One region of the Pseudomonas sp. LB3P93 genome, then DNA from elsewhere that is predicted to be linked to it. Evidence: predicted binding sites of a transcription regulator. Region 1 holds the regulator's gene; the other holds the start of a gene.
The links. The regulator sigma-54, encoded in region 1, starts transcription at its own class of promoters, with help from an activator protein. The targets are predictions, from matches to a motif close to ANTGGCATNNANNTTGCTNT.

Region 2: a site for sigma-54 is predicted at 2,152-2,171, ahead of glnK (P-II family nitrogen regulator). Genes of this name have one in related genera too.

The regions. Positions count from the first base shown of each region.
Region 1 covers NZ_CM142713.1:1,023,339-1,027,659, forward strand. The annotation lists gene rapZ (RNase adapter RapZ) at 1-723, opposite strand, end outside; gene ptsN (PTS IIA-like nitrogen regulatory protein PtsN) at 726-1,190, opposite strand; gene hpf (ribosome hibernation-promoting factor, HPF/YfiA family) at 1,203-1,511, opposite strand; gene ACYZT8_RS04375 (RNA polymerase factor sigma-54) at 1,586-3,079, opposite strand; gene lptB (LPS export ABC transporter ATP-binding protein) at 3,264-3,989, opposite strand; gene lptA (lipopolysaccharide transport periplasmic protein LptA) at 3,989-4,321, opposite strand, start outside.
Region 2 covers NZ_CM142713.1:6,285,329-6,289,649, reverse strand. The annotation lists gene ACYZT8_RS28870 (hypothetical protein) at 1-496, shown strand, start outside; gene ACYZT8_RS28865 (helix-turn-helix transcriptional regulator) at 622-765, shown strand; gene ACYZT8_RS28860 (BRO-N domain-containing protein) at 762-1,289, opposite strand; gene ACYZT8_RS28855 (accessory factor UbiK family protein) at 1,699-1,959, opposite strand; gene glnK (P-II family nitrogen regulator) at 2,380-2,718, shown strand; gene ACYZT8_RS28845 (ammonium transporter) at 2,756-4,093, shown strand; gene ACYZT8_RS28840 (secondary thiamine-phosphate synthase enzyme YjbQ) at 4,308-4,321, shown strand, end outside.

The DNA of each region.
Region 1 (4,321 bases):
GCTGGCGGCAAAGCGCGGCAACCACTTGAGCAGGTACGTGGAAATGTCCTGGAACATCTCTTCGACGTCCGGTTGGGCCGCCAGGTACTCGGCCACCGGTTGATCCAGCCCGGACTGCTCGCGCAATTCCGGCTTCCAGTAAGGGTTGGGCAGGCAACGCACATCGAAGACCAGGTCCGCATCTACCGGCATGCCACGCTTGAACCCGAAAGACTCCACCAGGAACGCAGTGCCGGCTTCCGGCTGGTTCAACAGCCGCAGCTTGATGGTATCGCGCAGCTGATACAGGTTCAGGTTGGTGGTGTTGACCTTGAGGTCGGCCAGGTCGGCGATAGGGCCCAGCAACTGGGACTCGTCTTGAATCGCCTCGGCCAGCGAGCGATTGGCGTTGCTCAATGGGTGGCGACGACGGGTTTCCGAAAAGCGTTTGAGCAGCGTTTCTTCGTCGGCGTCCAGATACAGCACATCACACTTGATATGCCGACTGCGGACTTCTTCCAGCAGTTCCGGAAACCGCGACAGATGACTTGGCAGGTTGCGCGCATCGATGGATACGGCAACCAGCGGTTGTGCCAGCTCGGTATGAATCAGCGCGCGCTCGGCCAGTTCCGGCAGCAATCCGGCGGGCAGGTTGTCGATGCAGTAGTAGCCGTTGTCCTCGAGAACATCGAGTGCGGTACTTTTACCTGAGCCGGAACGGCCACTGACAATGATCAAGCGCATGATTACTGACCGTTTTGCTCGTCCAGGACAACCTGATACAAGGCTTCATTGCTCGGGGCGCTGCGCAGTTTTTCGCGCACTTCCTTGCGATCGAGCATGCTGGCGATCTGGCGCAGTAGCTCCAGGTGCGCATCGGTGGCGGCTTGCGGGACCAGCAGAACGAACAGCAGGTCAACCGGGGCGCCGTCGATGGCGTCGAAATCGATGGGGGCGTCCAGGTGCATCAAGGCACTGATGGGCGAGTTACAACCCTTGAGGCGGCAGTGGGGGATGGCGATGCCGTTTCCAAAACCGGTCGAGCCAAGTTTTTCACGGGCGATCAGAGCCTCGAAGACATCTTGCATCTCCAGATCCGGGACTTCTTTATGGATAAGGTTGGCAATTTGCTCGAGGGCTTTCTTTTTGCTGCCGCCCGGCACGTTCACGAGGGAACGGCCGGGGGTCAGGATGCTTTCAAGTCGGATCATGGGTTGGGAGTGTTAACGACCGGTCGCGCCCTGGAGGAGGCTCTGGGTCTTTTCCTTATGCTTTTTGAGTTGTTTATCGAGCTTGTCGGTGAGTGCGTCGATCGCCGCGTACATATCAGTATGTTCCGCGTTGGCGACCACTTCATTCCCGGGAATATGCAGCGTGGCTTCGATTTTCTGCTTGAGCTTTTCGACCGTCATCGTGACCTGCACGTTGGTGATCTTGTCGAAATGCCTCTCTAATCGTTCGAGTTTTTCGCCGATGTAGGTGCGAAGAGGTTCGGTCACTTCCAGTTGGTGTCCACTGATGTTGACTTGCATACAGCTTCTCCTTCGTTGCCAGTGCATAAAGCGGCAGGCAGAAATGCCTGCCACTGGAACGCTGTGGCGTGGCTCTACATCAACCGCTTGCGTTCGCTCGAAGGCGCGATCCCGAGGGATTCGCGGTACTTGGCGACGGTGCGGCGAGCCACCTGAATGCCTTGTGCCTCCAGTAAACCAGCGATCTTGCTGTCACTCAACGGCTTTTTCTGATTTTCCGCAGCAACCAGTTTTTTGATGATCGCGCGGATCGCTGTGGACGAGCATTCACCGCCTTCGGAGGTGCTGACGTGGCTGGAGAAAAAGTATTTCAGTTCATATATGCCCCGAGGGGTATGCATGAATTTCTGCGTGGTCACCCGTGAAATCGTTGACTCATGCATCCCCACCGCTTCGGCGATGTCATGCAGCACCAACGGTTTCATCGCTTCGTCGCCGTATTCCAGGAAGCCGCGCTGATGCTCGACAATCTGGGTGGCTACTTTCATCAGGGTTTCGTTGCGGCTTTGCAGGCTCTTGATGAACCAGCGGGCTTCTTGCAACTGATTGCGCATGAACGTGTTGTCGGCGCTGGTGTCGGCGCGGCGCACAAAACCGGCGTATTGGGCGTTGACCCGCAGCCGTGGTACGGATTCCTGGTTCAGCTCGACCAGCCAGCGCTCGTTGTCCTTGCGCACGATCACGTCAGGAACAACGTATTCGGCTTCGCTGGATTCGATCTGCGAGCCTGGACGCGGGTTGAGGCTCTGCACCAGCTCGATCACCTGGCGCAGTTCATCTTCCTTGAGCTTCATGCGGCGCATCAGCTGGCTGTAGTCGCGGCTGCCGAGCAGGTCGATGTAGTCGCTGACCAGACGCTTGGCTTCGGCCAACCAAGGCGTCTTGGCGGGCAGTTGGCGCAGTTGCAGCAGCAGGCATTCGCCCAGGTTGCGGGCGCCAATGCCGGCAGGTTCGAATTGCTGGATGCGGTGCAGGACGGCTTCGATCTCGTCCAGTTCGATGTCCAGTTCCGGATCGAAGGCCTCGAGAATTTCCTCGAGGGTTTCGTCCAGGTAGCCCTGATTGTTGATGCAGTCGATCAGGGTCACGGCGATCAGACGATCGGTGTCGGACATCGGTGCCAGGTTCAGTTGCCACAGCAAATGGCTTTGCAGGCTTTCGCCGGCCGATGTGCGGGTGGTGAAATCCCACTCGTCGTCATCGTTGCTCGGCAGGCTGCTGGCGCTGGTCTGGTAGACGTCTTCCCACGCGGTATCGACGGGCAGTTCGTTGGGAATGCGCTCGTTCCAGTCACCTTCCTCGAGGTTATCCACCGTGGGGGCGGTTTCCTGGTAGGAGGGTTCCGAAACATCGGCGTTGGGTAGTTGTTCGGCTTTGTCGGCCAAGGGGTCGGCGTTATCGAAGTCGTCGCCTTCTTCCTGGCGTTCGAGCATCGGATTGGACTCCAGGGCCTCCTGGATTTCCTGTTGCAGGTCCAGGGTCGACAATTGGAGCAGGCGGATGGCCTGTTGCAGCTGCGGTGTCATCGTCAGCTGCTGGCCCATTCTCAAGACTAGCGATGGTTTCATGGCAGGGGCTTAACACCTTATTCGCCGGCGCACATGCGCCATCCACTACAGGGCGCCGGAGCGCCAAACATAAGCAAATTATATGCCCGAAACTGCAGCGTTTGCCTAGAGCGCTGTAACAATAAAAAAGTATTGATTTTTTATCGAGACAAGCGCTCGGACAATCAGCCAGACACCTCAGTGCTTAAAGGCGGAACTCATGGCCCAGATACACTTCCTTGACCAGTTCGTTGGCCAGGATGGTGGCGGAGTCACCTTCAGCGATCAGCTGGCCATCATTGACGATGTAGGCGGTTTCGCAGATGTCCAGGGTTTCACGGACGTTGTGGTCCGTGATCAGCACGCCAATGCCTTTGGCCTTGAGGTGATAGATGATCTGTTTGATGTCGCCCACCGAAATCGGGTCCACACCGGCGAAAGGTTCGTCGAGCAGGATGAATTTCGGGTTGGTGGCCAGTGCCCGGGCGATTTCCACACGGCGACGTTCACCACCGGACAGGCTCATGCCGAGGTTGTCGCGGATGTGGCTGATATGGAATTCCTGCAGCAGGCTTTCCAGCTCCTTGCGACGATCGGCTTTGTCGAGTTCCTTGCGGGTCTCGAGGATGGCCATGATGTTGTCGGCCACCGACAGTTTGCGGAAGATCGACGCTTCTTGCGGAAGATAGCCGATACCGGCCTTCGCACGACCGTGCATCGGCTGGTGGCTGACGTCCAGGTCGTCGATCAGTACGCGACCCTGATCGGCCTGCACCAGGCCAACGATCATGTAGAAGCAGGTGGTCTTGCCGGCGCCGTTAGGACCCAGCAGGCCGACGATCTGACCGCTGTCGATGGACAAGCTGACGTCACGCACGACCTGTCGGCTCTTGTAGCTCTTGGCCAGATGCTGAGCTTTCAGAGTTGCCATTACTGGGCCTTTTTCTCGTCGGTTTTCGGCTTGGGCTGGATCACCATGTCAATGCGCGGACGCGACTCGGTGACCTTGCTGCCCGTAGCACGCCCGGCGCTCGCAAGCTTTTTCGCGGTGTCGTAGACGATTTTTTCACCTTGGGTGACGTTGTTGTCCTTGTCGACAACTTTTGCCTTATCGATCAGCACGACGCGATTTTGCGAGGCGTGGTACTGGATAGTCACACCCCAGCCCTGAACAGGCTTGGTGTCACCGGCAGTTTGCAGTTGCTCGAAGTAGGCGAGGTTGCCCACCGAAGTCACCACGTCGATGTCGCCAGCCGCAGTGCG
Region 2 (4,321 bases), 1.4 Mb from region 1:
TGTTGTTGTCGGCGAGAATGTGTCGGCACTTGCGATTGAGCACGCCGGGATCACGCACGCATGGTTTGATGAGAAGCAAGTTACTGCTCAATTGCTCGATGATGCTGGCATCGCGATTGAAACCATTCGTTATGCCGACGTCGTGGCTTTCATTATCCTCAAAGCACTTGCGTTCGACTCGCGTGGGGAGCCTAAGGATGCGGGTGACCTGATCCACGTAATGCGCTATGCAGGCACCCCAGACTACATCGCGTCACAATTCCTCGAGAAAATCCAAACCCAAGAGCATCCTGAGGCAATCAATGACGGGATCGACGCACTACAAAGGAAGTTTGCGGAAGGGAATGGTGTCGAAGGTTACCTCCTTACCGGACCGGTGCTGTACGGTCAGTTTCTCCATGGTCGCGACGAGGAAACCGCTGATGAGCGGGTTCGAGATCAGCGGTTCGCTACCGGGCTTGTGACCGAGGTTTTGCGGCTAATCCGCAATGGCTGAATCGTTCCTACTTTCGGAGGACCGTCCAATAATCGCTTCGGATTGTTCTCTCCAGGTCGTGGACATGAAGTACGGAGGTAGCTCGTTCATTGAACGAGTCGTTAAGAGCTGTAAACGAAATCGTGATGCACCAGCGTTGTGTCAGTGTTGATCTAGCGAGGAAGTTCTCTCGCTGCCTGAACACCACGCCCGAGTTCTGGCTGAACCTGCAAGCGACTTACGATCTGCGTAAAGCCGAAATCGAACGTGGTCACGCTTTAGCCATTTAAAGCGATTGCAGCATCCGCGAAGCACGCTTCCACCACGGTGCATTGACCGCCGGTCGCGACCGTTCACCCTCCGGCAGCATTTGCGGAACATCCTGCAACCGAATCCACGGCTGGTTATTCCAGTGCAGCAAACTCAATGACATCTCCGGCCAGTTCAGCAGGCTCAGGACCGGGCGTTCAGTTGACGTCGGTTGTTGGGCATCTCTGAGGGCCGGCACTACGTCGTGGGTCAGCCATTCGCGCAGGCCTCGGTATTCGGGGCAGTAATGGTAGACGAGCAGGGCGTAGACGCCGGATTCGCTGATCAGCAGGGTGTTTTCCAGGGTGCCGTGGATGACGACTCGCGCGGATTGGTGTTGATCGGGATCGAGCTTTCGGACGGCGCGTTCGTCGAGGAAAAGGCGAAGCAGACGGCCCAGGTCTCGGGCGCTGAACCAAGGCTGGTTTTCGATCAAAAGCGCGTGAAGGTGGAGTTTGTGGCGGATGAAGACGTGGGGGATTAGATAAGAGTCATCGCTATTCATTGTTACAGCTCCTTTTGCTAAAGAGGCTGCCGTCAATCGTCGCCAAACGATTGGGTGGCAGCTGTACGCGGGTTGGCGAACCGGAGCAAAAGGAACCCGGCAGACCCGAAGGTCTCCCACGCACAGCCGCCATGACTCGAGAGATGGTCGCCGTGCGCCTTAAGCTTCCAGGTCGCCAAACCCAGTGCTGAATATTCAGCTGAGGATGAGCTTAGGAACCTGGGCTTCGCGGCGCTATCGGACGGCGGTGGTGATCTTTGTAGGACGTTGCCGAGATTATGGCGGGGCGGAAGATCAAAAGCTCGCCGCCCTTGGCAACGCCTACAGGTAAATCTGAAGGTCGTTCCGACCTTATCGCGAGCAGGCTCGCTCCTACAGTGGATTGGGCTTCACCGTGGGATCGATGGGGTTACTCGGCCGGCGGATTGAGCTTCGCTTCCAGCTCCGCCACCTTCGCCTCAAGGCTCTCCAACCGTGCCCGGGTCCGTGCCAGCACGACCATCTGGCTGTCAAACTCTTCCCGGCTCACCAGGTCCAGCTTGCTGAAGCCGCTCTGCAGCAGTGCCTTGAACTGGCTTTCGATTTCGCTTTTCGGCAACGGGGTTTCGCCGCTGAAGAGGCGCGAAGCGGTGCCGCTCAGGGCGTCGAGGAAGTCTTTGGGTGCGAGCATGGGGAATGTCCTGTCAACAATGGCGGGCAGTGTATCACGCAGTGTCTATAGTCAATTCCGACCGCAGGGATGCACGCTTTTCGCGCATGAGGACGGACGGCCGCGCACTGTTGTTGTGCGTATCCGCCGGGCTGGCTGGGTGAAGCGGAGGTATGAAGCGTTCAAGGGATTGAATTCAGTGGGTTTTGGCGAGATGGCAAGCTTTCTGCTTAGTCGGTAGTGACCCATGCACTGATGCAGTCGCTGTGACGAATGCAGTGCGCCAAGCGGAACGGGGGAAGTGTTTCGCGCGGAGTGGTTAGCAGGCGTCGGAGGGGCAATCAAAAGGCCGACGATGCGTTACAAAGCCAGGCACTGCGCTTAGACTTGAGTCGGGTTTGTTTTCCTGGGGCAAGTCCACCAATTCGGGAGAGAGTTTTCATGAAGCTAGTCACTGCCATCATCAAGCCGTTCAAGTTGGACGACGTGCGCGAGTCGCTGTCCGAGATCGGCGTGCAGGGCATTACCGTTACTGAAGTCAAAGGCTTCGGTCGGCAGAAGGGTCACACCGAGCTGTATCGCGGCGCGGAATACGTGGTCGATTTCCTGCCCAAGGTGAAGATCGATGTCGCCATTGACGACAAGGATCTGGACCGGGTTATCGAGGCGATAACCAAGGCAGCCAACACCGGCAAGATCGGTGACGGCAAGATCTTCGTGGTCAATCTGGAACAGGCGATTCGCATTCGTACCGGCGAAACCGATACCGACGCGATTTAAACGCCGCCACAAACCCAACGCCCCAGGAGAAAACAATATGACTCTGCGTAAATTCGCAGGGCTAGGAGCCCTGTTGTCCCTCGTAATGCCCAGCCTGGCTATGGCGGCAGACGAAGTGGCGGCCCCAGTCCTCAACTCCGGCGACACCGCCTGGATGATGACCTCGACAGCCCTCGTGCTGTTCATGACCATTCCCGGCCTCGCGCTGTTCTACGGCGGCATGGTTCGGTCGAAAAATATTCTTTCCGTGATGATGCAGTGCTTCGCCATTACCGGTCTGATCAGCATTCTGTGGGTCATTTATGGCTACAGCATCGCGTTCGACACCACCGGCATGGAGCAGGGCGTCGTCAACTTCAACTCGTTCTTCGGCGGCATGGGCAAGGCGTTCCTCGCCGGTGTCACGCCTTCGAGCCTGACCGGTCCTGCGGCGCTGTTCCCTGAGGCGGTGTTCATCACCTTCCAGATGACCTTCGCCATCATCACCCCTGCGCTGATCGTCGGTGCCTTCGCCGAGCGGATGAAGTTCTCCGCCATGCTGATCTTCATGGGCGTGTGGTTCACCCTGGTTTACGCACCGATTGCGCACATGGTCTGGTCCGGCAACGGCGGCCTGATGTGGGACTGGGGCGTACTCGACTTCGCCGGCGGCACCGTGGTGCACATCAACGCCGGTGTGGCCGGTCTGATTGCCTGCCTGGTACTGGGCAAGCGCAAAGGCTTCCCGACCACGCCGATGGCGCCGCACAACCTCGGTTACACCCTGATGGGCGCCGCGATGCTGTGGGTCGGCTGGTTCGGCTTCAACGCCGGCTCCGCCGCTGCGGCCAACGGCACCGCCGGTATGGCGATGCTGGTCACTCAGATCGCCACCGCCGCTGCTGCACTGGGCTGGATGTTCGCTGAGTGGATCACTCACGGCAAACCAAGTGCGCTGGGTATCGCTTCGGGTGTTGTGGCCGGTCTGGTTGCCATCACCCCGGCCGCTGGCACCGTGGGCCCGATGGGCGCTCTGGTGATCGGCCTGGCAGCGGGCGTGGTGTGCTTCTTCTGCGCAACCACCCTGAAACGTAAACTCGGTTATGACGATTCCCTGGACGCCTTCGGTGTACACGGTATCGGCGGTATCCTCGGCGCAATCCTGACCGGTGTGTTCGCTGCACCGTCCCTGGGTGGCTTCGGCACCGTTACCGACATCGCCGCTCAAGTCTGGATTCAGTGCAAAGGCGTCGGCTTCACGGTGATCTACACGGCGATCGTCACCTACATCATTCTCAAGGTCCTGGATGCTGTGATGGGCCTGCGTATCACTGAAGAAGAAGAGGCCGTCGGCATCGACCTGGCACTCCACAACGAACGCGGCTACAACTTGTAAGCACGCGCATATAAAACTTGCCCGGCTTGCCGGGCATTTTTTTGTCTGGGTTTTGTCAGCGGAGGGAATGCTGAAAGGTTTTTTCTTACACGTTTAGGGGCGTTTACGACGGGCGCTTTTCTGCGGCCAATGGCTTACACGATTGAAGGAATATTAGGGCCTTTGTTTTTTCCCTGAGCGCGCTAGAATGCGCCCCGAACGAGCGGAGAACTGTATGTGGCAACAGAC